4 regions of the Devosia sp. Root105 genome follow, and region 3 is predicted to be linked to each of the others. Evidence: predicted binding sites of a transcription regulator. Region 3 holds the regulator's gene; each other region holds the start of a gene.
What was found. The regulator PhoB, encoded in region 3, activates phosphate uptake and scavenging genes when phosphate is short. The targets are predictions, from matches to a motif close to TGTCATNNANCTGTCAT.
Positions count from the first base shown of each region.

Region 1: a site for PhoB is predicted at 5,204-5,220, ahead of ASC68_RS28420 (YdcH family protein). Genes of this name have one in related genera too.
Region 2: a site for PhoB is predicted at 6,060-6,076, ahead of ASC68_RS14335 (bifunctional 2',3'-cyclic-nucleotide 2'-phosphodiesterase/3'-nucleotidase). Genes of this name have one in related genera too.
Region 4: a site for PhoB is predicted at 3,968-3,984, ahead of phnC (phosphonate ABC transporter ATP-binding protein). Genes of this name have one in related genera too.

Region 1 is NZ_LMCR01000017.1:285,174-292,946, reverse strand. It holds gene ASC68_RS19885 (NAD(P)H-quinone oxidoreductase) at 1-676, shown strand, start outside; gene ASC68_RS19880 (cell cycle transcriptional regulator TrcR) at 773-1,495, shown strand; gene ASC68_RS19875 (monovalent cation:proton antiporter-2 (CPA2) family protein) at 1,519-3,408, shown strand; gene ASC68_RS19870 (sulfite exporter TauE/SafE family protein) at 3,446-4,216, shown strand; gene ASC68_RS19865 (VOC family protein) at 4,348-4,734, shown strand; gene ASC68_RS28420 (YdcH family protein) at 5,000-5,170, opposite strand; gene ASC68_RS19860 (DUF465 domain-containing protein) at 5,349-5,564, shown strand; gene ASC68_RS19855 (TetR/AcrR family transcriptional regulator) at 5,738-6,454, shown strand; gene purE (5-(carboxyamino)imidazole ribonucleotide mutase) at 6,747-7,211, shown strand; gene ASC68_RS19845 (5-(carboxyamino)imidazole ribonucleotide synthase) at 7,204-7,773, shown strand, end outside.
Region 2 is NZ_LMCR01000015.1:202,416-210,188, forward strand. It holds gene ASC68_RS14290 (GGDEF domain-containing protein) at 1-313, shown strand, start outside; gene ASC68_RS14295 (GatB/YqeY domain-containing protein) at 526-978, opposite strand; gene ASC68_RS14300 (VOC family protein) at 982-1,350, opposite strand; gene carA (glutamine-hydrolyzing carbamoyl-phosphate synthase small subunit) at 1,479-2,684, shown strand; gene ASC68_RS14310 (hypothetical protein) at 2,752-3,003, opposite strand; gene ASC68_RS14315 (diguanylate cyclase) at 3,205-3,507, opposite strand; gene ASC68_RS14320 (cupin domain-containing protein) at 3,694-4,212, opposite strand; gene ASC68_RS14325 (neutral zinc metallopeptidase) at 4,214-5,047, opposite strand; gene ASC68_RS14330 (neutral zinc metallopeptidase) at 5,059-5,958, opposite strand; gene ASC68_RS14335 (bifunctional 2',3'-cyclic-nucleotide 2'-phosphodiesterase/3'-nucleotidase) at 6,179-7,773, shown strand, end outside.
Region 3 is NZ_LMCR01000021.1:224,146-231,918, forward strand. It holds gene ASC68_RS27855 (ThuA domain-containing protein) at 1-195, opposite strand, end outside; gene ASC68_RS27860 (amidase) at 360-1,841, shown strand; gene phoB (phosphate regulon transcriptional regulator PhoB) at 1,889-2,590, opposite strand; gene phoU (phosphate signaling complex protein PhoU) at 2,690-3,385, opposite strand; gene pstB (phosphate ABC transporter ATP-binding protein PstB) at 3,404-4,213, opposite strand; gene pstA (phosphate ABC transporter permease PstA) at 4,235-5,554, opposite strand; gene pstC (phosphate ABC transporter permease subunit PstC) at 5,551-7,020, opposite strand; gene ASC68_RS27890 (substrate-binding domain-containing protein) at 7,120-7,773, opposite strand, start outside.
Region 4 is NZ_LMCR01000020.1:197,812-205,584, reverse strand. It holds gene ASC68_RS26520 (carbon-phosphorus lyase complex subunit PhnI) at 1-359, shown strand, start outside; gene ASC68_RS26515 (alpha-D-ribose 1-methylphosphonate 5-phosphate C-P-lyase PhnJ) at 523-1,401, shown strand; gene phnK (phosphonate C-P lyase system protein PhnK) at 1,547-2,323, shown strand; gene phnL (phosphonate C-P lyase system protein PhnL) at 2,490-3,194, shown strand; gene ASC68_RS26500 (acetyltransferase) at 3,191-3,799, shown strand; gene phnC (phosphonate ABC transporter ATP-binding protein) at 4,055-4,927, shown strand; gene phnD (phosphonate ABC transporter substrate-binding protein) at 5,020-5,928, shown strand; gene phnE (phosphonate ABC transporter, permease protein PhnE) at 5,998-6,975, shown strand; gene phnE (phosphonate ABC transporter, permease protein PhnE) at 6,975-7,773, shown strand, end outside.

The DNA.
Region 1 (7,773 bases), on a different contig from region 3:
CGCCGCCCTGCCCGAGACCTTCTTCACCATCGAGCAGACGCTGGTGATGCGGGCAGGTGTCACCGCCGGCATGCAGGTGCTGATCCACGGCGCCGCCGGTGGTATTGGTGGGGCCGCCATCCAGATCGCCCGGCTGCACGGCGCCCACCCGATCGCCATCGTTTCGGACCCTGAGAAGGCGGCCTATGCCCGCGCGCTCGGCGCCATCGAGACCATCGACCGCTCGAACGAGGATTTCGTCGCCCGGACGCTGTCGATCACCGGCGGCAAAGGCGCCGACCGCATCGTCGATATCGTCGGCGGCGATGCGCTGGAAAAGAACATCCGCGCCGCGGCCCGCTTCGGCCATATCGTCATCGTCTCGACGCTGGCCGGTCCGAAATCCGAGATCAATGCCAGCCTGATCCTGATGAAGCAGCTGACCCTCTCGGGCTCGACCCTCAGGCCACAGAGCCGCGAGGTGAAGGCGGCGATCGCCCGGAGCCTCGCAAAATCGGCCTGGCCGGCGCTGGCCGATGGCCGCATGGTCCGCCCGCGGATCCGGGCTGTGCCGCTCGCCGAGGCTGCGCGTGGTCATGTCGAACTGGAGCAACCCGGCAATTACGGCAAGCTGATCCTCGTCACGCCATGGGGCGAGACTGCTGATGATAGCGACAATCCGATTGAATCGGCCTGAACCCGCGGGTATATAGGCGCATTATTCCCCCTCAGGATGAACCACGAGGCGGGGCGGACCGGAAGAACCCGGCCGCGCCTCAAGGAGAGATTTATCATGGCCACGCCCCTACTGATGCCCAAGGCAACCGCCGTCTGGCTGGTCGACAACACCGCGCTCTCGTTCGAGCAGATCGCCGCCTTTTGCGGGTTGCACCCGCTTGAAGTGCAGGGCGTCGCCGACGGCGACGTGGCCAGCGGCATCATGGGCGTCAACCCGTTGCAGAACGGCCAGTTGACCCGCGAGGAGATCGAGAAGGCCGAGGCCGACCCGAACTACCGCATGAAGATCTCGGACCCCAAGGTCCGCGTCGCCGCGCCCAAGCGCAAAGGTCCGCGCTACACGCCGATCTCGCGCCGCAACGAGCGCCCGAACGCCATCAAGTGGCTGCTGCGCAACCACCCCGAGATGAAGGACGCGCAGATCATGCGCCTCGTCGGCACCACCAAGTCGACCATCGACGCGGTGCGTGAGGGCACCCACTGGAACAATGCCAACATCACCCCGATGGACCCGGTGACGCTCGGTCTTGCCAGCCAGATCGACCTCGATCTGGAAGTGAGCCGTGCCTCGAAGGGCGCTGCCCCGGGCGATATCGCCGAACAGGGCACCATGCTGCTGACCGCAGAGGAAGCGCTGGCTGGCGCCCATGGCCGTGCCGGCATGGACCATGCCGAGGACGACGAGCATACCGAACGCCGCCCCGAGCGCGAGGAAGAGCTGGACGCCGACTCGGTGTTCGCCAAGCTGAAGTCGCTGAAGGGCGATTCCGAAGAGTAAGAGCTAAGGCGCGGGCAGCAGAGATGGAAATAAACCTGCTGCTCGCGATTTTCGTTCTCCTTGCCGCAACGGTGTTGCTCGTCCCGCTGTTCAAGTGGGCCGGGCTCGGCACCATCCTCGGCTACCTCGCCGCCGGTGTGCTGATCGGCCCCTATGGGCTGGCGCTGGTCTCCGACACCGACCTCATTCACCAGATTGCCGAATTCGGCATCGTCATGATGCTGTTCCTGATCGGCCTCGAGGTCGATGGCAGCGAACTCTGGCGCATGCGCAACAAGGTGTTCGGCCTCGGCCTGACCCAGATGGCGGCGACCACCGTCGTCGTCGCGATCCTGGCCCGGCTGATCGGCTTCGTCTGGGCCGATGCCGTGGTGGTGGGCCTGGCGCTGGCGATGAGTTCCACCGCCATCGCCATGCAGTCGGTCGACCAGCGCAACATCACCAAGACCGACACCGGCCGCGCCTCGCTGGCGATCCTCCTGGTGCAGGACGTGGCGGTAATCCCCATCCTCGCCATCATCCCGCTGCTCACCGCCATGGGCGGCTCGCCCATCGAGGCGATCGGCGAGAATGTGATCGAAGCAGTCGACAACCCGATCGACTGGTGGATCGCCCTGGTGGTGGTCGGCGCCTTTGCCGCGGCGCTGCTCGGCTCGCGCTTCGTCATCCGGCCGCTGATGAGCTGGCTGGCGCGCACCCGCGTGCCCGAGGCGTTTACCGCCTTCGCGCTGGCGCTGGTGATCGGCGCCGCGCTGGTCACCGAAAGCTTCGGGCTGTCGCCGGCGCTGGGCGCGTTCTTCGGCGGCGTGCTCTTGGCCGACAGCGAGTACCGGCACGAGCTCGAGAGCAACCTGCAGCCGTTCAAGGGCCTGCTGCTCGGGCTGTTCTTCATCACCGTGGGCATGTCGATCGCCTTCAGCGTGGTGATCGAGAACCCGCTGCTGGTGCTGGCGCTGGTGGTGGCGCTGATCAGCCTCAAGATGCTGGTGCTGTTCGTCCTCGCCACCTTCTTTAAGATGCACGTCGCCGAGCGGGTGCTGCTGGCGGTGCTGCTCAGCCAGGCTGGCGAGTTCGCCTTCGTCATCCTACAGTTCGCCCGTACCGCCGGGAACCTCTCGGGTCCGGAGGTCGAACTCTTGACCGTGGTGGTGGCGCTCTCGATGGCGACGACGCCGTTCCTGATCTTCCTCTACGACCGGCTCTGGGCGCCGCGCCTCAACCGCAATGGCGGCGACGAAACCGAGCTGCCGCCAGGTCCCGACGTGCCCAACCCGCATGACCGGGTGATCGTCCTCGGCTATGGCCGCTTCGGCCAGATCGTCACGCGGCTGCTGCGCGCCCAGGGCTTCGAAATGACGCTGATCGACGACGATCCGGCGCAGATCGAGCTAGTCAAGCGCTTCGGCGTCAAGGTGTTCTATGGCGATGGCGGGCGCCTCGAGATTCTGCGCGCCGCAGGCGCCGACAAGGCCAGGATGATCGTCATCGCCGTGGCCGGCGGTGAGCGCATCCTCGGCATCGCCGAGCTGATCCGCCGCAACTATCCCGACGTCATCGTCGCCGCCCGTGCCGTCGACCGCTCGCATGCCCACGACCTGATGGCGCTCGGCGTACAGGTGATCGAGCGCGAGACCTTCCGCGCCGCCATCAAGCTGGGCGAGGACGCGCTGCTGGCGCTCGGTCGCGACAAGGCGGAGGCCCACCGGGTGGCCGAGGCGTTCGAGCAGCACGACACCCGCATGCTGCACGAAAGCTACGCCGTGCGGCACGACCAGGCCGCCTATATCGGCTTTGTCCGCCGCTCCACCGAAATGCTCGATGCGGTGATGAAGGCGGATCGAGAACAACAGCCGGAACCGGGGCATTCTGCTGAAGGCGATATTGACAACAAGGCGCCGCGGGCCTCCGAGTAGCGCCTGTCTGTCTTCCCACCGGTCGCCCCCTTTCCCCATGCCCGATCTCTATTTCTGGACCGTCGCAGTCCTCGCGGTCTTCATTGTCGCCCTGAGCAAATCCGGGCTGGTAGGGAGTCTCGGGCTGGTCGGGGTGCCACTCCTCAGCCTGGTGATGCCGGCGCGCGACGCCGCGGGGATGATGCTGCTCCTGCTGCTGGTCATGGACGCCATTGCCGTCTGGACCTACCGCAAGGATGCCGACTGGCGCATCCTCAAGATCATGCTGCCCGGCGCCTTCGTGGGGACCGTTGTCGGCTGGGTGCTGTGGAGCTTTGTCTCCGACGCCGTGGTGCTGCTGTTCGTCGGTATCCTGACGCTGCTGTTCATCCTCGATGCGCTGCTGCCGCTGCGCAAGAAGCTCGAGGGGCTGCCGCCGTCAAAACCCTGGGGCATGTTCTGGGGCGGCGCGGCCGGCTTCACCAGCTTCATCAGCCACACCGGTGGGCCGCCCTTCCAGATCTATGTGCTGCCGCAGAAGCTGACGCCGGTGATCTTTTCAGGCACCACTGCCTTCTTCTTCGCCATCGTCAACACCGCCAAGCTCGTGCCGTACTTCTTCCTCGGCCAGCTCAACGTCGCCAATCTGGAACGGGCCGCGATACTCGCCCCACTCGCCATTGCCGGGGTGATCATCGGCGTCTGGCTGGTGCGGCGAATTTCAGTGAAGCGGTTTTACCAGCTTACGTATTGGTTGGTGTTCCTGCTGTCGCTGAAGCTGATCTATGATGGCGCCGTCGGGGTGTTCTTCACCAGCGCCGCTGCCTAACGCATCCCACCATTTCGGTGAGATGCTCTCAGTCTTTGACTTGGTCGCGTTTTCGAATCGGAAGGGCCTGTGATCCCCGCCTTCGCGAGACGGGCTTTTCCTGACCTCCAGGGTGCAACAAGAGCAAGAACATGAGCATCGACTATCGCCTCGACCATATCGCGCTGCTGGTTCGCGACCTCGACGAGACGGCGAAATTCCTCACCGAGGTGCTGCAGATCCGCGAAGTGCCCGACCCGATGGGCGGCACCCATATCCGCTGGTTCGAGTTCGGCAACAGCCAGCGCTTCCATATCCAGGCGGGCGACATCAGCCGCACCCATGTGGAAAAGCGCACGCACTTCGCGCTCTCCGCTCCAGATTTCGAGGCAGTGCTCAAGCATCTGCGGGCGCTGGGCACGCCGTTCTCCGACATGCAGGGCAACCCGGGCGCAGTGAACACCCGCCCCGACGGCATGCGCGCTGTGTTCGTAGAGGACCCCAACGGCTACTGGTTCGAGATCAACGATTTCAGGTGAGCGTCCACCCCGGAGCGCCGGTGGTTGTGGACCCCCACCCTTGATCCCTCCCCGCAAGGGGGAGGGAGACCCTCACACTGATATCGGGGCTGTCGTCTCCCTCCCCCTTGCGGGGAGGGATCAAGGGTGGGGGTCCACAGCCACCGGCGGCAGCGTAGCGCAGCGCAGCTGGGTGGGGTGGCCCCGCGCTCCAAACGCCGCCCATGAAAAAAGGCCGCGGCGCTTGCCGTGGCCCTCACAACTGCATGGGATTCTGTTTGTTTCCTCAGGCCTCGCTGAGCATTCGCGTCAGCTCGTCCTTGATCTCCAGTTTCTTCCGCTTCAGTGCCGCGACGTACAAGTCATCGTGGCTGGGGTGGCTCATTTCATCCTCGATCTTCCGGTCCAATTCCCGGTGACGCCGCTCGAGCGATTCGACGTGGCCTTCAGTCGTCATGACAACTCCTCTCCAGCTTTTCGACGCAGTGATCGTCACAAAAATTTCACGCGCTGTCGATGTGCAAGACTGCAACACATCGCCGCTGGTGCAAAATCAGGTGCAAATCTCCGACCGATCGGCTAACCCTTTTCGCACGGGCATTTCGCCTCGCTGAGGGACCTCGTCAACCGCTGCGATGCTGCCGCTCACCAAGGAACAAGAAGCCGCGCTGGGTCTGGAACTGGCTGCAAAACGCCAGGAACATGCCGACCTCGACGCCGCCATTCACACCCTCTCATCGTCCGGCTACTCCGACCAGATGCTGATTCAGCGCATGAAGAAGCGCAAGCTCACCCTGAAGGATCGGATCGTGCAGCTCGAGAACATCCTGCTGCCCGACATCATCGCCTGACGGCAGGGCGCCTCCGGAAGCCAAGCAGCCGCTTCCCGTCCGAGCGCCGGCATCAAAGACCTGCCTGCGTCGGCGCGCCGCGCTCCACATTCATCACGCAGCGTGCTACACAGCTGACCGACCGCTGGTCGGTCCATGATATTGACGCGTGCGACTGTCCTTGGGAGGGCGGAATGCCGTTTCCTCGAATTGTGAAGAGCGCCCCGGCGCGGCGCGACGAAATTCTTGATGCGGCGCAGCGATTGTTCGCCCGCAATGGCTATGACTCGACCTCGGTCAGTCAGATCATCGCCGACGTCGGCGTCTCGAAGGGGGCATTTTACCACCATTTCGAATCGAAAGAGGACCTGGTCGAGGCCCTCGCCTGCCGCTATGCGCGCCAGACCGCAGCGCTGACCGAAGCCGAACTCTCCGACCCAACGCTCGATGCGTTCTCCAAGCTCGCCGGTTTCCTCGGCACCATGCGCCGCCATAAGACCGAGACCGCGGCGGAACTGCGCGCCACGTTCGAACCGATGTTCCGGGCCGAGAACCTGCAGCTGTTCGAGCGCACCCAGCGCGCTGTCACCGAAGTGGTGCGGCCGATCCTGACGCGCATCATTGTCGAAGGCGTTGCCGAGCAGACCTTCGATACGCCGGATCCGGAAAGCGCCGCCGAGACCATCATGCACCTGATGACCTCGAACCGGGAGTTGATCGTCGAGCTCTACCAGACCCGCGACCGGCTGCATTTCGAGCGGCTGTCGCAGCGCCTGCTCGACAAGATGGAATATCTGGGCACCGTCATCGACCGCATCCTCGGGCTGCCGGAGGGCTCGATCGAACTGGCCGATCGCACCGCGCTCGATGCGCTGGCCTGCGCACTGGACCGGCCGCCGACCGCTGCCTGACCACAAAGGACAAGGGCTAGCCGCTTGCGCTCGGCGGGGCTCTTCCCTAAGGGTGAAAACCACGGAGCGTAGTCAGCAAAAGTTGCAGACTTTTGCGATTCGACTGCGCGACAAACGTCGCGAGCGTAGTCAGCAAAAGTTGCAGACTTTTGCGGTTCGACTGCGCGACAAACGTCGCGAGCGTAGTCAGCAAAAGTTGCAGACTTTTGCGGTTCGACTGCGCGACAAACTAGGCATGAGCCGCGCCTTCCGGGGGACCTAAGTGCCGACCTCGCCACCCGTCGCCATCATCATGGGCAGCCAGTCCGACTGGCCGAACCTGCGTCATGCCGCCGAGACGCTCGACGCGCTGAAGATCGACTACGAAGCGCGCATCATCTCGGCGCATCGCACGCCCGACCGGATGTATGAATTCGCCAGGGGCGCCAAAGCCGAGGGCTTTCAGGTGATCATCGCCTCGGCCGGCGGCGCCGCGCATCTGCCCGGCATGGTGGCCGCGCTGACCCCCCTGCCCGTGCTCGGCGTGCCGGCGCAGACCGCGGCGCTCGGCGGTGAAGATAGCCTGCTCTCGATCGTCCAGATGCCGCCCGGCATTCCGGTGGGGACCCTCGCCATCGGCCGCGCCGGCGCCATCAACGCCGCGCTGCTGGCCGCCGCTATCCTCGCGCTCTCCGACCCTGAAATCGCTTCGGCGCTCGACGATTTCCGCGCCGACCAGACCGCTTCCATCCCCGAGTTTCCATCCGACGATGTCTGACGCCACGCCGCTGCCGCAGGGCAGCACCATCGGTATCCTCGGCGGCGGCCAGCTCGGCCGCATGCTGGCGCTCGCCGCCGCCCGGCTGGGGATGAAGACCCATATCTATTGCCCGGATCCAGAAAGCCCGGCTTTCGACGTGACGCCGCTGAAAACCGTCGCCGCCTATGACGATGAAGCCGCGCTCGCCGCGTTTGCCGCCGGCGTCGACGTGGTCACCTACGAGTTCGAGAACGTCCCGGCGAAAACCGCTGCCTTCCTCGCCAATTTGAAGCCGCTGCGCCCTGGCGCCACTGCGCTGGCCGTGTCGCAGGACCGGCTGGCCGAAAAGGCCTTCCTCACCATCAACCGCATCCCGGTGGCGCCGTTCGCGGCGATCGCCGACCTCGACCGGCTCGAGGCCGAGCTCGAAGAGATCGGCACCCCTGCTGTGCTGAAGACCACCCGGCTCGGCTATGACGGCAAGGGCCAGCGCATCGTCCACAATATGGAAGACGCCGCCCTCGCCTGGGAGTTGCTGTCGCCCAGGCCGCTGGTGCTTGAAGGCTTCATCGCCTTCGAA
Region 2 (7,773 bases), on a different contig from region 3:
GATCCTGTCGCGCGCCCTCGGCCCAAAGGACGTGGCGGCACGCCTCGGCGGCGAGGAATTCTGCCTGCTCGTCCACGCCACCAGCGCCGCCGCCGTCCACACTCTTGCCGACGGCATCCGGCTGGAATTCGCCAGCACCGAGCCCTTGCCGGGCGATTTCGGCCCACCCACGGTCAGCGCCGGCATCGCTATCGCTTCGCCGCGCCCGGAGACCTTCGACGCACTGCTCCGCGCCGCCGACGAGCTGCTCTATCGGGCCAAGGACGCCGGCCGCAACCGCGTTCACGGCCCGGAGCTGCGGCTGGCGGCGTAGATCGTTCACGATTGGGCTGCATCGACGAAGCTGGTTGGGCTCGACGCTGGACCTACCCACCGGCTGTCATCCCAGCGAAAGCTGGGACCCATCTATCCACCTGCGCCAGCTGCGAGTTGGGTCCCAGCTTTCGCTGGGATGACATCGTAGTTGGGGTGATCGTAGTGCGTCAGCTCGACGACGCCGCACCGCATCCGGCACGCCAAACAACCTCAGGCGCCGAGCGCTGTCCTGATCTTGACGGAGGCCTTGCCGAAATCGATCCGGCCCGGGAAGTCGGCCTTGAGCGAGGCGACCACCTTGCCCATGTCCTTGGCGCCGGCGGCGCCGGTCTTGTTGATCGCGTCGATGATCGCCGCCTCGACCTCCGCCTCGCTCAGCCCCTTGGGCAGGAACTCGTTGAGGATGGCGATCTCCTCGCGCTCGACCACCGCCAGGTCCTCACGGCCGGCCTTCTCGTAAATGCCGAGCGATTCCTCGCGCTGCTTCACCATCTTCTGCAGCAGTGCCAACACGTCCTGGTCGCCCAGCGGCTCCTTGCCCTGCCCGCGCGCGTCAATGTCCTTGTCCTTGATCGCCGCATTGATGGCGCGCAGCGTCGCGGTGCGCCGCTTGTCACCGGCCTTCAGCGCCGTCTTGTAGCCTTCGCTGATCGCTTCACGCATTCACTAGCTCCTTGGTGCAGGCGGCACGTCGGCCACCATCAACAGATTTCCATCCGGGTCCTTGAAGGTGAAGAACACCCCATCGGTCACCGGTCCCACCTCCATTGCGCCGGCGGCGACTGCCTGTTGGCGCGCCGCGTGCACGTCGGAAGTATTGAAGTGAAACGCCGGCTTCTTGTCATGCGGTCCGGCGAATCCCTTGCTGTCGAGCACCAGGCCGCTGCCTTCGACCATCGGCAGCACATGGATGTGCCCGAAGAAGATCTCGCCACCCGGCTCGAGCCCGAACAGGCCCCGATACCAGTCCCTCGCCCGCTCGATGTCGCTCACCGGAACGAATACCCCACCGATCTCACGCTCGATCGCACTCACCGCGACTTGTCCCCTCTATGCCGCACCCCATATAGCGCAATAATACCCGTGCGCCACTTGCGCTTGGGCCGGGCCCCTTCTAAGGAGAGCCCTCAACCGACATCGACCCGAACCCTTGGAGCCCCGCCATGACCGGCTGGCAGCAAAAACCTGCGACCGCCCTCCTGCTGCTCGAGGACGGCACCCGCCTCGAAGGGCACGGCATCGGCGCCATCGGCCACGCGGCCGGCGAGGTCTGCTTCAATACCGCGATGACCGGCTACCAGGAGATCCTCACCGATCCCTCCTATGCCGGGCAGATCATCACCTTCACCTTCCCGCATATCGGCAATGTCGGCACCAACGACGAGGATATCGAGACGGTCAACATGGCCGCGCTGTCGGGCATCCGCGGCTGCGTGCTGCGCGCCGACATCACCAACCCGTCGAACTACCGGGCGGTCGAGAAGCTCGACGCCTGGCTGAAGAAGCGCAACATCATCGGCATCGCCGGCGTCGACACCCGGGCACTCACCGCCCGCATCCGTGAGAACGGCATGCCGAACGGCGTCATCGCCCACGCCCCCGATGGCTACTTCCACGAGCCTTCGATGCAGGCTGAGTTGAAGAACTTCCCCGGCCTCGAAGGGCTCGATCTCGCCCGCGAAGTCACCACCGCTCAGACCTACCACTGGGACCAGACCTCCTGGACCCGGACCGAGGGTTATGGCCGGGTGGAGAACCCCGAGTTCCACGTCGTCGCCATCGACTATGGCGCCAAGCGCAACATCCTCCGCCAGCTCGCCGACCAGGGTGCGCGGGTGACCGTCGTTCCGGCCACTGCCACCGCCAAGGATGTGATGTCGCATAACCCCGACGCCATCTTTCTCTCCAACGGCCCGGGCGATCCGGCCGCGACCGGCAAGTATGCCGTGCCGACGATCAAGACGCTGATGGAAACCGGCAAGCCGATGTTCGGCATCTGCCTAGGCCACCAGCTGCTCGGCCTCGCGGTGGGCGGCAAGACGCAGAAGATGCATCAGGGCCACCACGGCGCGAACCATCCGGTCAAGGACCTGACCACCGGCAAGGTGGAGATCACGTCGATGAACCATGGCTTTGCCGTGGACACCGAGAGCCTCCCCGGCAATGTAAAGCAGACCCATGTCTCGCTGTTCGACGGCTCCAATGCCGGCCTTGAAGTCGAGGGCAAGCCGATCTTCTCGGTGCAGTACCACCCTGAAGCCAGCCCCGGCCCGCATGACAGCCACTACCTGTTCACCCGGTTCCTGAACCTGGTGCGCTCGCAGAAGGGCATGGCGCTGCAGCCGGAACAGGTGAAGCCCGGCGAGTAATCGCCGAGCCCAAAGAAAAAGGGGCCGCCGGTGGCCGGGCGACCCCTCTCAGCCATGGCTGGCCGAATTACTGCGCGGCCGGAGCCGGAAGCGTCGCTACATAGGCATCGAACTCGGCCTGGTCGAGCGAACCGTCCTTGCTCGTATCGGCGGCGTCGAACGCCTCCTGGGTCAGATCAGGCCAGGCAACCTGTGCCTCGGCAAGGCTCACACCGCCACTGGTGTCGGCATCGACCGACGTGAAGGTGACTGCCGCCGCCTGGGCGAAAGCCGCCGAGGAAAGGCCAATGGCTGCGATGGTGATCAGGAGCTTCTTCATGGAGTTTTGTCCTTCCATGTGAGGTTCAAATCGGCACCCGGTGGCCCGGGTCCGGCCGACAACCTTAATGCTGTCGGCGAGGACAGAGACTAAGCCTGATTGTGCTCGCAAACCGGCTGGATCACGGCGTCGTGGCGATCATTTGCTGGTCATTTTGAGGGCCGATGGGAACCCAACGGGAACGCGGAACCGATTGAAGATTCACGCGTTTAGCAGGGTTTTCGGCAACGCTACCGGCGCGTCGCCGGCACCCTCGGCGCGGTCTCGCCCACCCCGCTTGGCGCGATAAAGCGCAATGTCGGCGACCCGCATCAGCGCTCCCAGATCGATCGATTCGACGTTGGCTGCCGAGATGCCGATGCTGGTGGTCGGCCGCAGCGGACCGGCCGGCGTCCACACCGTGACGCCGCGTACCGCCCGCAGCACCCGCTCGGCCACCACGCCGGCAACATCAGGGCTCGCTCCCGGCAGCAACGCCGCGAACTCCTCCCGCCATAGCGGCAGAACAGGTCGCGCGCTCGAGGCACCGGCTCACCGCTGCGGCGAGGATCGGGCCGTCCGCGCATGTCGAGCAGAAACAGCAGCCCCGACATGCCGGTCACCATGGCGGAGACCAGATAGAGCGTGGTGAGATCGAGCGACATCGAATAGGCCCCGGGCGTGTCGAAGCGCACCCTATTCCGAGCCCGATTAACCCACTCGCCAATGCTTCGCCAGCGGCCCGTCTGCACCACCCACCGGATCGGTGCGTGGAAGCGGCACCCGCTCGATATTGTGGTCGGCAGTGGGACGATCGCCCGCCTCGCCGCGCAGCAGGTCCCAGCTCTGCCCTGGCGGGTAACAGCCGACGACCAGGAAATCGCCACTCGAATCGAGCCGTCGATGCGCCACGCCCGAGGGGATGACGATCACATCGCCCGGCTCGACGTCGAACTCGCGGCCCTCCGGCCCGCCGAGCAGCAGCCGCGCCGAACCGCGCACCACGCCCAGCGTCTCGTGCGCCGTCGAATGGTAGTGGTGGTAGGTGAACACCGAAGCGCGCCAAGCCGGCGGCCAGCCATTGGCGGCAAACAGCGCCTCCATCGCCTCGGCATCGGCTTGGGCACGCGGCAACGCCTCCTCGTACAACAGCAAGGGCAGCACGCTGTTGGGATAGGTGCCGTCGTCGAAGAATCGTTCGACCCGCAATCCGTCGAGTCGGCCGCTCATCTCACACCAGCCCTTCAGTGGCGATCTTTTCGAGCTTGCAGCTGCCCGGCGCCGGGATGGCGTAGCCCTTGTCGTACCAGAAGGCCCTCGCCTCGGGGGTCGCGGTCTGCAGCACCTCGGGCACCACCCGGCCAAGGGGCAGGTTGATGATGGCATTGCCGCGATTGGCCTCTACCGCGCCCACCGCCGCCATCACCGCCGCGTTCTTGTTCAGCTCGTCGATCCCGGCGGTGATCGTCCACATTGCTGCATAGCACGCTGCCTGCTGGTCGATCTGCCGCTCCAGCGCAGCGATCCGGTCGGCCCCCTTCAGCGATTGCAGCGCCACCAGGTCGGTAAACACCCCGAGCGCCCATTGCACGTGATGCCCATAGGCCTCGGCCACCAGGTAGGCCATGGCGTAGTCGGCGCCGAGCGGGAATTTAGCGCGCAACCGCTCGTAGGCGCTGGTGTCCACATACACCAGCCGATTGTCGGGACAGTAGAACACCGTCAGGTCCTTGCCCGCCATGCCGCAGCCGAAGGCGCTCGAGCTCTCGACCACGCTCATCGTCACCCGCGGAAAACGGATCGCCGTCTGCCAGAAGAAGCGCCGCCACATCAGCTCCGCCTCGCTGCCGACGATCGGCGGATAGGCGGCGATCTGCTCGAGGCTGGCCGAGCTCGCCGGCACGCCGGTGATCGAGGTCGGCGGTGGTGGCGGCGAAACCTTGCCGCTGATCAGCGTGATCGGATTGATCCCCGCCAGCATGACGATCACCACGCCCAGCGCCAGGACGCCGGACCAGCCGAACCGCTTCACATGCGGCAGTGCACCCGCGGGGATCAGCCCCATCTTTGCTGTTCCTAGATCGAACCCTTGAACGTATCGCACTGGGTCACGTCGCCAGTCTGCATGCCTTTCTTCAGCCACGCCATGCGCTGCGCCGAGGTGCCGTGCGTGAAATTGCGCTCGGCTACCTGCCCGCGGGTCAACGTGTCGTCGCCGATGGCATTGGCGGCGGTGATCGCCTCCTCGGTATCGCCCTGTTCCAGCAGGTTCTCGCGGTTGACGTAGTTCGCCCACACCCCGGCATAGCAGTCGGCCTGCAGCTCGACCCGCACGGAGTAAGCGTTCTGTTCCCCCTGGCTCATCGAGGCGCGGGCCCGATTGAACTCCGGCAGCACCCCGGTCTGATCCTGCACGGCATGGCCGATCTCGTGCGCAATCACATAGGCCTGGGCGAAATCGCCCGGCGCGCCGAACTGGCGGCGCAGCTGATCGTAGAAGCTGAGATCGATATAGACCTTCTTGTCGTTCGGGCAATAAAACGGCCCCGAAGCCGATTGCGCCGTGCCGCAGGCCGATTGCGTGGCGCCCGAGAACAGCACCACCTTGGGCGGCTGGTAGGTCAGGTTGTTCTGCTGGAACACCTCACCCCAAAGGGTCTCGGTGTCCTTGACCACCACGCCGACGAAGTTGGCGAGTTCGTCCTCGCCGGCATTGCTCGGAGGCGGCGCCCATTGCTGGCTCTGCGACGTCGTCGTACCGCCACCACCCCCCGTGAGAATGTCGATCGGGTTTTGCCCTGTGGCGAACCAGATGATGCCCAGGACGATAATGATGCCGACCAGCCCAAGGCCGCCGCCGCCGGCGCGTCCCATCGGGATCGGAATACGGCCGCCGCCCATGCCGCCCATGTTGCCGCCACCCTGGCCGCGCCGGTCCTCGATGTTCGAACTGCGCTCACGCCCTTGCCACTTCATCCGGAATCTCCATGGGACCAGCCCAGTAACAATACTGCCATTCGTCTTGCGACAGCAAATTTGACCAAACGGTCCAGAAAGGCCACTGTCACAATTGCCGTCGTCATTGCAACGTCACGTCGCGGCGGCATCTGAGCCCAGATCGCCATGCGGGATAACCGGCCAGGAGAGCCGACGTTCCGTCTGGTCGCGCTTTCTTCAAATGTTGTGGGAGACGTCAATGAACTACAATTACTCAATTTCCCGCCGCGCCTTCCTCGCCGGCTCGGCGACGCTTGGCGCCGCCGTGGTGCTGCACCCCTTCGCGGTGCAGGCTGCCGCCGGCCAGGCCCACCTCCGCCTGATGGAAACCACTGACCTGCATGTCGCGGTTTTCCCTTATGATTATTACGCCGATGCGCCCAACGACACGCTCGGCCTCGCCCGCACCGCGGCGATCATCGACGCCATCCGCGCCGAAGCCGGCAACTCGGTCCTCATCGACAATGGCGACGTCATCCAGGGCAACCCGATGGGCGATTACATCGCCTATGAAAAGGGCCTGACCAACGAGCCGCACCCGATCATCGCCGCCATGAACACCCTCGGCTACGAGGTCGGCACGCTCGGCAACCACGAGTTCAATTACGGCCTCGAGTTCCTCGACGCCGCCATCGCCGCCGCCAACTTCCCGATCGTTTCGGCCAACCTCGCCAAGGGCGAACTCGGCGCCGATCCCCTGGCCGACACCACCTATGTCGCGCCCTACAAGATTATCGAGAAGGAACTGGTTGACGGCGCCGGCGCCAAGCAGACCATCAAGCTGGGCTTCATCGGCTTCCTGCCGCCGCAGATCATGACCTGGGACAACACCCATCTCGCCGGCAAGGTCGATACCCGCGATATCGTCGAGACGGCCAAGGCCTATATTCCCAAAATGCGTGAGGAAGGGGCCGACCTCGTCATCGCGCTGGCCCATACCGGCATCGCTGCCGACACCGGCCAGCCCAAGGCCGAGAACGCCGCGCTGCAACTGGCGGCCGTCGAAGGCCTCGACGTCATCGTCACCGGCCACCAGCATTTGGTGTTCCCCAACTCCAAGGATTTCGAGGGCCTCGAAGGCGCCGACCTCACTGCCGGCACCCTCGCCGGCAAGCCCGCCGTCATGGCCGGCTTCTGGGGTTCGCATATGGGCCTGATCGACCTGCTGCTCGAAAAGGCCGATGACGGCAAGTGGAGCGTTGTCTCCCACACCGCCGAAGCCCGCCCGATCTTCGAGCGCGTCGAGGGCAAGGTGAAGCCGCTGGTCGAAAGCGTCGCCGGTATCCTCGCCGCCGCGCAGGACGATCACGACGAGACCCTCGCCTATATTCGCCGCCCGGTCGGCGAGACGGCCGCGCCGCTCCACTCCTACTTCGCGCTGGTCGCCGACGATCCGAGCGTCCAGATCGTCAACATCGCCCAGAAGTGGTACCTCACGCAGATGCTGAAGGGCACCGAGTACGAGGCCCTGCCGATCCTTTCTGCCGCCGCGCCGTTCAAGGCCGGTGGCCGTGGCGGTCCGGACTATTACACCGATGTGCCGGTGGGGCCGGTGGCGATCAAGAACGTCGCCGATCTCTACCTCTATCCCAACACCATCCAGGCCGTGGTGATCACCGGCCAGGACGTGCAGAACTGGCTCGATCGCTCGGCCGGCATCTTCAACCAGGTGGCATCAGGCGGCGCCGACCAGCCGCTGATCAACCTCGATTTCCCGGCCTACAACTTCGATGTCATCGACGGCGTCAGCTACAAGATCGATGTCACCAAGCCATCGAAATACGGCCCCAAGGG
Region 3 (7,773 bases):
GCGGTCGAGCTCGCCGCCGGTGATCTGCGGCACGATCAGGTCGTAGGAGCCGACACTTTCGCCACCGAGCGCCGTGTAGTCGCCGGTGACATCGACCTCAAAACCCTCGCCCTCGAGGATTTCGCGCACGATATGCGCGCCTTTTTCGGGCTCGTGCAGCTCGAGCCCGCCCCATACGACCAATGCTGTCTTCATAGTCCGCTTCCCTCGCCGCTGACCGGCGGGAGACCTGAACAAAAGCAGCGGGTTAAGGCAAGCGGGAATTGGTATGGTAGGCGCCCGCTGCCCCGTCGAACGGTGCATTGTGCGGGGCGCGCTTCCTGTCGAGTATCCCCCTCAACAACAAGCGGGGGGCAAACATGCCGACAAGCGACTTTTCCTATCTGAGCGCCACCGAACTGGCGCGGCGGATTCGCCAGCGCGAAGTGTCGCCGGTCGAGCTCATGGAGGCGACCATCAGCCGGATCGAGGCGCGCAACCCGAGCCTCAATGCGCTGATCTATCTCGGCTTCGACGATGCGCGGCGCGAGGCGAAAACAGCCGAGGCGGCGGTGATGAGCGGTGCGACGTTGCCGCCGCTGCACGGGGTACCCGCAGCGATCAAGGACCTGTTCGATTTCAAGCCCGGCTGGCCGACGACCTTCGGCGGGGTGCGGGCGCTCAAGGACAATATCGCGCAGTTCCACTGCCCGTTCGCCGAGCGGATCGAAAAGGGCGGCGCAATCCTCGTGGGCAAGACCAATGCCCCGGTGATGGGGTTGCGCGGGGTGACCGACAACTACCTGTTCGGGGCGACCAATAACCCGTTCGATACCACACGCAACCCGGGCGGTTCATCGGGCGGCAGCGCGGCGATCGTCGCCGACGGCTTGGTGTCGATCGCCGAGGGCACCGATGCCGGCGGCTCGATCCGCATCCCGGCAGCCTGGTGCGGAGTCTATGGTTACAAGCCGGCTTTCGGGCGCGTGCCGGTGGTGATGCGACCCAACGCCTTTGCCGGCGACCTGCCCTATGTGTTCGAGGGGCCGATCACCCGCACGGTGGAAGATGCGGCGCTGGCGATGAGTGTGCTCGGCGGGTACGATCCGCGCGACCCGCTGAGCCTTAGCGAGACGGTCGACTATCTCGGTGCGCTGAAGCAATCGATCAAGGGTTTCCGGATCGGCTACAGCCCCAACCTCGATGTGTTCCCGGTCGATCCGCGGGTGGCGGAAACGGTACAGCGGGCCGTCGCGGCGTTCAGCGAAGCCGGCGCGCACGTCGAAGAGATCAAGCTCGGCATCCGCTATTCGCAGCGCGAACTGAGCGAGCTCTGGCTGCGGCTGATGATGCCATTGAACATGGGGACACTGGAGGCGGTAAAGGCGGGCGGGCTCGACCTTCTGGCGGACCACCGCGGCGACTTCCCGCCGGAGTACCTGCACTGGATCGAAAGCTACGGGCAGACGATGACGGCAGCCGACCTCCGACGCGACCAGGCCATGCGGTCGGAGATTTACGACGCGTTCCAGGCCGCGTTCGCCACCTATGACCTGGTGATCACCCCGACGGTTGCCGCGCTGCCGGTGAAGAACGAGGTTGGTGGCAATACGCACGGGCCGCGCGAGGTGAACGGCGAGGCGGTCGACCAGGGGATCGGCTGGTGCCTCACCTACCCGCTCAACTTCACCGGGCATCCGGCTGCGTCGATCCCGGCCGGACTGGTGGATGGGCTGCCGGTCGGCATGCAGATCATCGGCCGGCGTTATGCCGATGCCGATGTGCTGGCGGCCAGCGCGACGTTCGAGCGGCTGCGGCCGTGGGCGGACAGTTATCGGATCTGCGCGGAGCGGGTGATTTAGGGGGCTCCACATCAGAGCGTGGGGCACCCCCACCCTTGATGTGGCGCTCAGCTGACCGCCGCAAACCGCTCGTCAAACGCATAGCCGGCGCCGCGGACGGTGCGGATCGGGTCGGCGTCGCGGTGGCGGTTGATCGCCTTGCGCAGGCGCCCGACATGCACGTCGACGGTGCGCTCGTCGACATAGACGTCGTTGCCCCAGACCCCGTCGAGCAGTTGCTCGCGGGAGTAGACGCGGCCGGGGTGGCGCATCAGGTATTCGAGCAGGCGGTATTCGGTGGGACCGAGATGCACCTCGCGGCCGCCGCGCCGGACGCGGTGGCTGGTGCGATCGAGCTCGAGGTCGCCGGCCTTCAGCACCGCGGTGACGAGCTGCGGGCTCGAACGGCGGAGCAGCGCGTTGATGCGGGCCAGCAGCTCGGGGATCGAGAACGGCTTCACCACATAATCGTCGGCGCCGGTGGCAAGGCCACGGACGCGTTCTTCTTCCTCGCCGCGGGCGGTGATCATGATGATCGGGGTGCGCGCGGTTTCCTCGCGTGAGCGCCAGCGGCGGCAGAGTTCGATGCCGGAAAGGCCCGGCAACATCCAGTCGAGCAGGATGAGGTCCGGAACGCCGTCACGGATGCGCTCCACCGCCTCGTCGCCCGAGGCGGCAGTGGCGACCCGGAAGCCTTCGGCTTCGAGGTTGTAGCGCAGCAGGACGGCCAGATCGGCTTCGTCTTCGACGATCAGGATGGTGGCTGACATCGGATCACCCCTAGAGCGCTTTCAGGAAAGCTACGGACCTGAAAGCTCTGTAAATCAAAGGCTTAGACCTTCGCCGTCGCAATGAGACGGCGAAGGGACTTAGCGCGGCTGGCGCTGCTGTTCCTCGGCGCCGAGGTGGCGACCGGTTTCGAGGTAGTAGGCAGCTTCGGCGATGTTGGTCGCATGGTCGCCGACGCGCTCGAGGCTCTTGGTGCAGAACAGCAGGTGCGTGCACTGCGTGATGTTGCGCGGATCTTCCATCATATAGGTGAGGAGTTCGCGGAACAGCGAGTTGTACATCGCGTCGACTTCGTCATCGCGGCTGCAGACCTCGACGGCCGCAGCAGAGTCGCGGTTGAGGTAGGCATCGATGGCACTCTTCAGCTGCCGCGCCACCAGTTCCTTCATGTGCTTGACGCCATTGTAGAATTTTGGCGCGAGACCGAGGGACTCGATCTGCATGGCGCGCTTGGCCAACTGCTTGGCCATATCACCGGTGCGCTCGAGGTCATTGGCGACCTGGATCGAGGTCACCACCATGCGCAGGTCCGCCGCCATCGGCTGGCGGCGCGCAATGATCGACACCGCCGCGTCATTGATGCGCTGCTGCATCTCGTCGATCTTCTTGTCGAACAGGCGCACGTCCTGGGCCTGCTTGTGATCGAGCTTGAGCAAGGCGACGGCCGACTCGGTGATGGCCTGTTCGACCATGCCACCCATCTCGGAAATTGCCTTGTTGAGGTTGGTGAGTTCGTCCTCGTAAGAGGAAACGATGTGCTCGTTGAGCGATGCCATTCTCGAGTTCCTCTCGGGTCAGCCGATACGGCCGGTAATATAGTCCTGCGTCTGCTTGTTCTTGGGATTGGTGAAGATGTCCTCGGTCTTGCCTTCCTCGATGAGCTTACCGAGGTGGAAGAACGCGGTCTTCTGGCTGACGCGGGCGGCCTGCTGCATGGAGTGGGTGACGATGACGATGGTGAAGTTCTCACGCAGCTCGTCGATCAGTTCCTCGATGACGGCGGTGGCGATCGGATCGAGCGCCGAGCAGGGCTCGTCCATCAGCAGCACTTCGGGCTTGGTGGCGATGGCGCGAGCGATGCAGAGGCGCTGCTGCTGACCACCGGAAAGGCCGGTGCCCGGCTCCTGCAGGCGGTCCTTCACTTCGTTCCACAGGCCGGCGCGGCGCAGCGAGGAATGCACGATCTCATCGAGGTCGGCCTTGTTGCGGGCGATGCCGTGGATCTTGGGGCCGTAGGCGACGTTCTCGTAGATCGACTTGGGGAACGGATTGGGCTTCTGGAACACCATGCCGACGCGGGCACGCAGTTCCACCACGTCGATCGACGGGTCGTAGATATCGTCCTCGTCGAGGTTGATCTTGCCGGTGACGCGGCAGCCGTCGATGGTGTCGTTCATGCGGTTGAGCGAACGGAGAAATGTCGACTTGCCGCAGCCCGAAGGGCCGATCAGCGAGGTGACGTTGAACTGTTCGATCTTCAGGTTGACGTCGAACAGCGCCTGTTTGGCTCCATAGAACACCCCGACATTCTCGCCGGTCATCTTCGGCAGGGCGTTAGGACGCGAGACGGGAGCGGCAAGGGTCGCAGCAGATTCGAGGGACATGTCGGTCATCCAGGTCAGGGGTTACCAGCGGCGCTCGAAGCGGCGGCGGAGGAGAATGGCGGCGAGGTTCATCAGGGCGAGGAACAGCAGCAGCACGATGATGGCGCCCGAGGTGCGCTCGACAAAGGCGCGCTCGGCCTCGTTGGCCCACATGTAGATCTGCACGGGCAAAGCGGTCGCCGGATCGAGCGGCGTCGTCGGGCGGTCGGCGACGAAGGCCACCATGCCGATGAGCAGCAGCGGCGCGGTTTCACCCAGGGCACGGGCGAGGCCGATAATGGTGCCGGTAAGGATGCCCGGGGTGGCGAGCGGCAGCACGTGATCGAACACCATCTGCATCTTCGAGGCACCGATGCCCAGCGCAGCCGAACGGATCGAGGGCGGCACCGAGCGCAGCGCGGCGCGGGTGGCGATGATGATGGTGGGCAGGGTCATCAGCGTGAGGACCAGGCCGCCGACGATCGGCGCCGAACGCGGCATACCGAAGAAGTTGATGAACACCGCCAGCCCGAGCAGGCCGAAGACGATCGAGGGCACCGCCGCGAGGTTGTTGATGTTCACCTCGATGAAGTCGGTGAAGCGGTTCTTCTTGGCGAACTCCTCGAGATAGATCGAGGCGGCAACGCCGATGGGGAGCGCGCAGAGCAGCACGATTGCCATCATGTAGAGCGAGCCGACGAGCGCCACGCCGAGCCCGGCGGTCTCGGGGCGGCTGGAGGCGCCGAAAGTGAGCAGGCCCCAGTTGAACGGCGTCGAGATGGCGCCTTCCTGTTTCAACTGATCGAGCCAGGCGACCTGCTGGTCGGAGACCTTGCGCTTATCCTGGGGCACCGTGAGATCGATCTGGCCCTTGTTGGCGCTGTCGATATCGGCGGCGGCGAGCAGGGTAACGTTGCGGGTGGTGCCGATCACCGAGGGGTCGGCGACGACGATCTCGCGCAGCGTCGAACGCGAACCATCGGAGACGAACTTGGCGATGTCGCGCATTGCCGCCTTGTCGTCGGTCGAGACGCCGAGCGCCTTGGCCACGGCGTTGCGGGCGATGATCGGGTAGTTGGCGGAGACGAGGACGCGCGGGTTGGTGGCGCGCTCGTTGTCCTTGTCGATGATCGAGGCAGAGAACTCGACCGGCACGGTGATCGCGGTCTGGACGAAGGCGGTGTAACCCTTCGAAAAGATCGAAACCAGCAGGATGGCAAGGAAGCCGAGGCCGATGATGATGGCCACGATGCCATAGAGGCGGAAACGGAACTCGGCGGCGTGGCGGCGCCTCAGGCCGAAATCACGACGGGCCGAAGCCGCGGTGGCCACAGTGGCGTGGGGCAAGGCTGCGTCGGTCATTCATACTGCTCCCGATACTTGCGCACGATGTAGAGCGCGTAGACGTTCATGCCGAGCGTCAGCGTGAAGAGGGTGAGGCCGAGGGCGAAGGCAACCAGGGTCTGCGGCGAGTTGAACTCGAGGTCGCCGGTGAGCTGGTTGACGATCTTGACCGTGATGGTGGTCATCGCCTCGAACGGGTTGAAGTTAATGCGGGCGGCGACACCCGCGGCGAGCACCACGATCATGGTTTCGCCGATGGCGCGCGAGGCGGTGAGCAGCAGCGCGCCGACGATGCCGGGGAGCGCGGCCGGCAGGATCACCTTGCGGATGGTCTCCGACCGGGTGGCGCCAAGCGCCAGCGAGCCGTCACGCATGGCGCGGGGCACGGCGGTGATCACGTCATCGGAGAGCGAGGAGACCACCGGGATCAGCATCACACCCATGACGATGCCGGCGGTGAACACCGACTGCGCCTGGATGAAGGAGAAGCCACCGGCGAGCGCGGCCGAAAGATCGCGGAAGAACGGCCCGAGCGTCACCACGGCGAAGATGCCGTAGACGATGGTGGGGATGCCGGCGAGCAGTTCGAGCAGCGGCTTGACCGTCGAGCGCACCCGGTTCGAGGCGTATTCGCCCATATAGACGGCGGCCATCAGACCGACCGGCACGGCGAACAGCATCGAGACCAGGGCGATGTAGAGCGTACCCATGAGCAGCGGGATCAGGCCGAACTGGCCCTCGCTGCCGCTGGAGCCGGCTGCGGCGAAACGCGGATCCCAGACGGTGCCGAAGAAGAAGGTCAGCGGGTTGACGTCGGAGAAGAAGTGGATGGTCTCGCCCAGCATCGACAGGATAATGCCGACAGTGGTGAGGACGGCGACCGTCGAGGCAGCCAGCAGCGACCACAGCACCACCCGCTCGACCTGGTTGCGGGCCCTGAGGCGCAGCCGGATGCGGGAATAGGCAAAGGCAGCGCCGGCGAGCGCCAGCAGCAGTGTCAGTCCCTGGCCGATCAGCTTGTGGACGCCGGCATCGGCATTCACGCCGGCGGCGAGCGGCACCATGTAGTCCTCGCCGCTCTCGGCAAGGCTGATGCCCGCGGACGTCGCCATGTCGCGGAGCGCCGCATAGGAGGTCGGGACATTGGCGCCCGACAGATCAAGCTGGGTCAGTGCGTTCGACGCATTGCGGACAATGCCGATGGAAAGGCTGGCGGCTGCCGGGTCGGCGATGTGGGCCGTAACCTCGGTGCGGATGCGGCTATCGAGCAGGCCGGCCGAGATGGAGCTGACAACGAGAAAGACCAGCAGCGCCGGGACGGTGGCGAAGATGAAGGCGAGCCAGCCGTGATAGGTCGGCAGCGAGTGCGCGACTTCCTTGGACCGGTCGGTGCCGTCGCGCTGCACGCGGGCGCGCTGGGCGGCAAAGAAATAGGCCAAGGCACCAATGGCCAGAACGATTGCAACTACCCAGCCTGCTGACATGACGCCTCACTTGCCCCGGTTAGACCGCCACTACGGGCGGGTAGACCCGCTATGCGGGGAGACGGCGCGGGCCCATGGAGCCCGCGCCGAGACGTCGTATCAGAGAGCCGTACCGGCTTCGAACTTGGCGCGGATCTCTTCGCGCTCCGCATCAGGAGCCGCCACGAGGCCGTACTGAGCGAGCGGCGAGTCCGGCCCGATCATGTCGTCCGAGATGAAGAAGTCGACATATTCCTTGAGGCCCGGGATGACGCCGATGTGCGCCTTCTTGACGTAGAAGAACAGCGGACGGCTGACCGGGTATTCACCCGACGAGATGGTCTCGGTCGAGGGGACGACGCCACCGACGGTCGCAACCTTCAGCTTGTCGGCATTGTTCTCGTAGAAGGCGAGGCCGAAGACGCCGACGCCGGTCTTGTTGCTGTCGATGCGCGCCAGGGTCTCGGTGTAGTCGCCATCGATGTCGACGGCCTTGCCGTCCTTGCGGATGGCGATGCAGGCCTTGGCAACGGCATCGTCTGCCACGCCAGCGGCCTTCAGGGCGTCCTTGTCGCAGCCGGCGTCCAGGAGCTTGGTCTCGAACACTTCGCGGGTGCCGTGCTTCTCGCCCGGGATGTAAGCAGCGATATCCCACTCTGGGAACGCTGCGTTCACTTCCGACCACTTGGTGTAGGGGTTGTCGACGAGCTTGCCGTCAACCACGACCTGGGCGGCGAGAGCCTTGTAGATGTCGGCGGGCTGGATGGCGAAATC
Region 4 (7,773 bases), on a different contig from region 3:
GTATCCGGGTCACCGAGTGCCAGATGGTCAACAAGTTCAAGGGCAATGCCAAGGTACCGCCGCAGTTCACCCGCGGCTACGGGCTGGTGTTTGGGCAGGCCGAGCGCAAGGCCATGGCGATGTCGCTGGTCGATCGCTCGCTGCGCGCCGCCGAGCTCGGCGAGGATGTGAACCATCCGGCACAGGACGAGGAATTCGTCATCTCGCATTCCGACAACGTGCAGTCGACCGGCTTCGTCGAGCACCTGAAGCTGCCGCACTATGTCGATTTCCAGGGCGAACTCGGGCTGCTGCGCGAGATGCGCGCCGAGCACGACATTGCCGACGAAGCAGAAGCCTATCCGGAGGCGGCAGAATGACTTCAGTCGCCGCACACGCAGGCATTCGTTCAACCCACCGGGTCATTCCCGCGAAAGCGGGAACCTCCGTTTTCTTACTTCCCGCACCGCAAACAGAGGTTCCCGCTTTCGCGGGAATGACTCCGTGGTCGGTCGCAGGGTCGGTGCGTCGGGGACAATCCAAATGAACATCGCCAAATACAACTTCGCCTATCTCGACGAGCAGACCAAGCGGATGATCCGCCGGGCTATTCTCAAAGCCATCGCGGTGCCGGGTTACCAGGTGCCGTTCGCCAGCCGCGAGATGCCGATGCCGTATGGCTGGGGCACTGGCGGGGTGCAGGTTACCGCCTCGATCATTGGGCCCAATGACGTGCTGAAGGTCATCGACCAGGGTGCCGACGACACCACCAATGCGGTGTCGATCCGCGCCTTCTTCGCCAAGGTCGCTCAGGTGGAGGTGACCACCCATACCGAAGAGGCGACGATCATCCAGACCCGCCACCGTTTCCCGGAAGCCAAGCTCACCGAGGGGCAGGTGCTGGTCTACCAGGTGCCGATCCCCGAGCCATTGCGCTTCCTCGAGCCGCGCGAGACCGAAACGCGGAAGATGCATGCGCTCGAGGAATACGGGCTGATGCATGTGAAGCTCTATGAGGATATCGCCAAGCATGGCCGCATCGCCACGACCTACGCCTATCCGGTGAAGGTCGAGGGCCGCTACGTGATGGACCCTTCGCCGACGCCGAAGTTCGACAACCCCAAAATGCACATGTCGGAAGCGCTGCAGCTGTTCGGCGCCGGGCGCGAGAAGCGCATCTACGCAGTACCGCCCTATACCGAAGTGGTGAGCCTCGATTTCGAGGATCATCCGTTCGAGATCCAGCATTTCGAGGAGCCGTGCGCGCTGTGCGGCGCCACCGGGGTCTATCTCGACGAGGTGATCCTCGATGACCGGGGCGGGCACATGTTCGTCTGCTCCGACACCGACAATTGCGAGGACCGCCGCGAGCACGGCCACCGCGGCAAGCTTGCCGGCCACGCCCTGGAGGCAGCAGAATGACGCTATTGGCCCCAAGCTGTCCCACATCCACCGGGTCATCCCCGCGAAAGCGGGGATCCCTGTTTGCGGCGCGCACCGAAACGGAGGTTCCCGCTTTCGCGGGAATGATCCGGTGGGTGGGGCAGTCGTTTAGCCTAGGAGCCAAATCGTGACCGAACCTCTCCTCCGTGTTCGCGACCTCAGCAAGTTCTACGGCAGCCGGATGGGCTGCGCCGATGTGTCGTTCGAGCTGTGGCCGGGCGAAGTGCTGGCCATTGTCGGGGAATCCGGCTCGGGCAAGACGACGCTGCTCAACTGTCTCTCGACCCGGCTGGAGCCGACCTCCGGCCTTGCCGAGTACCGGATGCGTGACGAGGTGTGGCGCAATCTCTACGACCTCAGCGAGGCCGAGCGGCGCTTCCTGATGCGCACCGACTGGGGTTTCGTGCACCAGAACCCGGCGGATGGGCTGCGGATGACCGTGTCGGCTGGCGCCAATGTCGGCGAGCGGATGATGGCGGTTGGGGACCGGCACTATGGCCGGATCCGCTCGACGGCCATCGAATGGCTCGGTCGCGTCGAGATCGCCGAGGACCGGGTCGATGACGAACCGCGCGCCTTTTCCGGCGGCATGCGGCAGCGGCTGCAGATCGCCCGCAACCTCGTTACCCATCCGCGTCTGGTCTTCATGGACGAGCCGACCGGCGGGCTCGACGTCTCGGTGCAGGCGCGCCTGCTCGACCTGATCCGCGGCCTCGTCGCCGATCTGGGGCTCTCGGCCATCATCGTCACGCATGACCTGGCGGTGGCGCGGCTGTTGTCGCACCGCATGATGGTGATGAAGGACGGTCACGTGATCGAGCAGGGCCTCACCGACCGGGTGCTGGACGACCCGCGCGAGCCGTATACGCAGCTGCTCGTCAGCTCGATTTTGCAGGTGTGACCGTGACGCCGGAGCGCGCGGCCACCCCCACCCTCATTCCCTCCCCACAAGGGGGAGGGAGGCGCAGGGGCCGCTTCATCGGGGGCGTTGATAGTGCAGTCGTCTCCCTCCCCCTTGTGGGGAGGGATCAAGGGTGGGGGTGGCCCCACGCACCGGAGTCTAACAAATGACCGCCCTGCTTTCAGTCTCAGACGTCGCAAAGTCCTTCACCATGCACCTGCGCGACGGCATCGTGCTGCCGGTGGTTTCGGGTGTCGGGTTTGATGTCAATGCCGGCGAGTGCGTGGTGCTTGGCGGTCCCTCGGGGGCTGGCAAATCGAGCCTGCTCAAGATGGTCTATGGCAATTATGGCGTCGATGCCGGGTCGATCTCGCTGCTGCATCACGGCCAGCCTGTCGATCTCGCGACGGCCAGCCCACGCACCGTGCTTGATCTCCGCCGCGACACCATCGGCTATGTCAGCCAGTTCCTCCGCACCGTGCCGCGGGTGACCACGGTCGATGTGGTGGCGGAACCACTGGTGAGCCGTGGCGTCTCCCGGGATGAGGCCACGGCGAGGGCGCGTGAGCTGCTGGCGCGGCTCAACCTGCCCGAGCGGCTGTGGTCGTTGCCGCCGGCGACCTTCTCGGGTGGCGAACAGCAGCGGGTGAACATCGCCCGTGGCTTCATCACCCCGCATCCCGTGCTGCTGCTGGACGAGCCGACGGCCTCGCTCGATGCCACCAACCGCGCCGTGGTGGTGGAGATGATTGCCGAAAAGAAGCGAGCCGGTGTGGCGCTGCTCGGCATTTTCCATGACGAAGAGGTCCGTGCTCAGGTTGCCGACCGCATCGTCGACGTCACCCTGTTCGCCGCAAGGAAAGCCGCATGAAGCTCTCGGAGGCGCCTGTCATCGATCCGACCGCCCGGGTCAAGGATTCCGTCCTCGGCAAGTACACCGAGGTCGGCGCACACTGCCACGTCAACCGCTCGAGCCTGGGGGACTACTCCTACTGCGTCGAGGGCACGCAGATCGCCTATGCCGAGATCGGCAAGTTCGCCAACATCGCGGCCAATGTGCGCATCTATGCCAGCAAGCACCCGATGCAGCGCGCCTCGCTGCATCACTTCACCTACCGCTCGAGCTGGTACTTTGAGGGCGAAGCCGATGACGCGGCGTTCTTCGAGTGGCGGGCCGAGAACGGCATCGAGATCGGCCATGACACCTGGATCGGCCACGGCGCGGTGATCATGCCGGGCGTCAAGGTCGGGCATGGGGCAATCATTGGCTCGAACGCGGTGGTGACCAAGGACGTCGCCAACTTCGCCATTGCCGTCGGCGTGCCGGCCAAGCCGATCCGCCAGCGCTTCCCCGGCCCGATCGCCGATCGCCTTCTGGCACTGGGCTGGTGGGACTGGAGCCACGACAAGCTGCATCAGGCGCTGCCGGATTTCCGTGCGCTGGAGATCGAAGCCTTCCTCGAAAAGTACGAGTAAACTGCTCGTACCCCACACACCGGTCATTGCCGCGAAAGCGGGAATCTCTGTTCTGGTGCGCGACAGGACGCTCCACAAACCGAGGTTCCCGCTTTCGCGGCAATGACCCGGTGATGGAAAGGCGTGATCAGAGAGGGGGTTAGCCCCCTGCGACAGGCGCTTTTCCACTGTCATCAAGACGTCACCCAACCTTCACGCACGCTTCGTGTAGCCGCCTTACGAGTTGGCCCCGTCGATTGGACGGGGTTTGTGCGCATGCTGAAGATTTCCAAGGTTACACGTCGCTTCGGCGCCAAGGTGGCGGTCGACAACGTCAACCTCGAAATCCCCGCCGGTCAGATGGTCGGCGTCATCGGTCGTTCCGGCGCCGGCAAATCCACCCTGCTCAGGATGATCAACCGGCTAATCGATGTCAGCGAAGGCAGCGTCGAGTTCGGCGGCCTCGAAGTTTCGTCGCTGCGCGGGCAGTCGTTGCGTGACTGGCAGCGCGACTGCGCCATGATTTTCCAGCAGTTCAACCTGGTGCCGCGCCTCGACGTCATCACCAACGTGATGCTCGGCCGGCTCAACCGCCGCAACACCATCATGAGCCTCCTCCAGATCTTCTCCGAGGAAGAGCAACTGCTGGCGCTCAGGGCGCTGGAGCGGCTCGATATCGCCCAGACCGCCAGCCAGTGGGCGCAGACGTTGTCGGGTGGCCAGCAGCAGCGCGTCGCCATTGCCCGCGCCCTGATGCAGGAGCCCAAGGTGATCCTCGCCGACGAGCCGATCGCCTCGCTCGATCCGCGCAATGCCAAGATCGTCATGGATTCGCTGCAGGCGATCAATGAGGAGCAGGGGATCACGGTGATCACCAACCTCCACACCCTCGATACCGCCCGCGCCTATTGCGAGCGGATCATCGGCATGTCGGCCGGCCGGGTGGTGTTCGATGGCACGCCCGAGCAACTGACCACCGAGGTGGCGCGTGAGCTCTATGGCGCCGACGGCCTCGAAGAAGCGTTCTCGGAGGAAATGACCTCGACCAGCCTCGAGGCCATCGTCCCCAAGAGGAAAAAGAAGAAGCACGCCGAGCTGCCGGCGGGCGCCCTCGAGGCCCCGCTCGCTTCGGCCGGCCTGCCCAACTGAGATTTCAGAGTTTCCGCTCCTGCCGGTCAGCCGCCTGCTTGCGCGGCGCGACAGGTGGCGGAAAGCCAATCGCGTCACCAAAGGAGACTTCCATGTCCGCGATCCGTAACGTCCTGATGGCGACTCTCGCCCTCACCATGACCAGCACTGCGTTCGCGCAGGATGTCTCGGTCCTCCGCATCGGTCTCGATGGTTCCGAGAACGAAGCCGACCAGATCCGCAAGACCGAATGCGTCGCCGAGGGCCTGAAGGTCGCGACCGGCGTGCCGGAAGTGCAGATCTTCCCGTCGCCCGACTATAACGGCGTGATCCAGGGCCTGCTCGGCGGCACCATCGACATCGCCTCGATGGGCGCTTCGTCCTATGCCGCCATCGTGCTGCAGGACCCGGCCGCGGTCGATCCGATCCTGACCACTGCCGGCGCCGACGGCTCGACCGGCTACTATTCGCTGCTGGTTGCCCGCAAGGACAAGGGCTACACCAAGCTCGCCGACCTCAAGGGCAAGAAGCTCGGCTTCGCCGACCCGGATTCGACCTCGGGCTACCTCGTGCCGAACGTCTCGCTGCCGGCCGATATCGGCGCTCCGGTGGCCGAGTTCTTCGGCGAGACCGGCTTCGGCGGCGGCCATGAAAACCTGGTTCTCGGCGTGCTCGACGGCACCTGGGATGCGGGCACCACCTTCGGTTCGGGCGTCGGCGAATGGGCCGAGGGCTACACCACGGGTAACCTCCACACCATGGTCGAGAAGGGCATCCTCGACACCGATGATATCGTCGAGCTGTGGCGCTCGCCGCAGATCCCGAACGGCCCGCTGATGGTCTCCAACAAGCTGCCGGAAGAGCTGAAGGCCAAGATCCAGGCGTTCTTCCTCGAGCTGCCGACCAAGGATCTCGCCTGCTTCCAGGGCTTCACCGGTGGCGAAAACACCGCCTATGTCGAAGTCGAGCCGGCCTTCTACGACACCATCGTAGCTGCCCGTAAGTCCGTGATCGGCGACTGATCCCAACACCCAATGAATGGAAACGGCGGTACCCCAGAGGTGCCGCCGTTTCGACATCAGGAGCACGGCATGGCGCATATCGCGCACGATCCAGCCGGCGGCATCAGCGACGCGACCCGGACTGTTTACGGTCACTATCGCCAGCAGATCCGCACCCGGCGCGTCTATTCCATCATCGCGCTGGTGGTGTTCGCCATCGTGCTGGCCTTGTCGCTCAATTTCGCCAATGCGGCGAACTCGGGCAAGTTCTTCGAGCGGCTGCCCTACCTGTTCGATTTTCTCCGCAGCTTCGTACCGAACGACCCGCTGGAGATTTTCCGGGCGATGTTCGACCAGCCGTCGCCCTATGCCGACGGCTCGATGAAGTACGATTTCACCTCGCAGCGGATGTATTTCACCGACACGCTGTACGTGCCGCATTTCATCTACGAACTGATGGTCACGGTGAACATCGCGATCGTTTCGACCATTATCGGCGGTGGCCTCGCTTTCTGCCTCTGCTTTTTTGCTGCCACCAACCTGGTCGGCGCCGGCGCCGTCCGCTTCGTGGTGCGCCGCATCATGGAAATCCTCCGCGCCTTCCCCGAGATCGTCATTGCTGGCCTCCTCACCGCGATCCTCTCGATCGGCCCGATCGCCGCGATCTTCGCGGTGTCGCTCCATACCATCGGGGCGCTCGGCAAACTGTTCTTCGAAGTGGTCGAGAATGCCGACATGAAGCCCGACGAGGGGCTGAGGGCAGTCGGCGCCACCTGGCTCGAGCGGGTGCGTTTCGGCATGCTGCCGCAGGTGCTGCCGAATTTCGTCTCCTACACATTGCTGCGCACCGAGATCAACGTGCGCGCCTCGACCATTATTGGCGCGGTGGGCGGCGGCGGCATCGGCGAGGCGTTCCGTCTGTCGATCGGCAACAACCATGCCGCCAAGACCTACGCCATCATCATCCTGCTGCTGGTCACCATCATCGCCGTCGACCAGTTCTCGGGCTGGCTGCGGCGCCGGCTGGTCGGCAACCAGGCCTTCGAATTCGGACGGGGAGCAGCGTGATGTCGAACGGGCTCACAATGGACGCGGGCGACCGCGCCCGGCTGAAAGCCGAGCATGCCGCCGTGCTGCACAAGCCGTGGTGGCGGCGCTGGGCGTTGCTGATCGGGCTCGTCGTCACGGTGCTTTATCTCGGCTTCTGCTACGCCTTCTTCAATGTCGGTCCGGCCTTTGAGAACGGCAAATGGGACCGCGCGGCGCTCTACCTGCAGGACTGGTATTCGTGGCGGGCGCAGCCGCGGCTGAAGGTTGCCGACGGCAAGGTCACCGCCACCTGGTCGAGCCGCGGGCAGTATCCTAGGGATGCCCGAATAGAATGGCTGACGCCGCACGAGGATGGCTCGATGACGGTGATCTTCGGCGGCGCGGGCGACCGGCTGGAGGTGACGCCGAACCTGGTGGTCGCCTATGTCGGAGGTACGCCGCATGAGATCGCCATCGGCGCCGACAGCGTCACCGCGCCGGCCGATGCGCCGCGCGCGGTGCAGCAGGACGGCAGCAAGGTGATCGTCGACTACGGCTTTGCCGGGCAGGCGGAGGTGCGCACCAACCAGGTCTATGTGCAGCGCCGCTTCCTCGGCTGGGCCAATTTCTGGTTCGATACGCACTCGGCCTATTGGGGGCGTAACCCGCTCGAGGTGATCCAGCTGATGTTCAGCACCGAGCGGATCGATCCGGCGCGCTCGAACTTCGATACGGCGGTGAAGGATTTCCTCGGCAATGGCGTCTGGCAGCACGGCGACATTCTGTCGAAGCTCCTGCAGACACTGGTGATGGCGTTTGTCGGTACGCTCCTCGCAA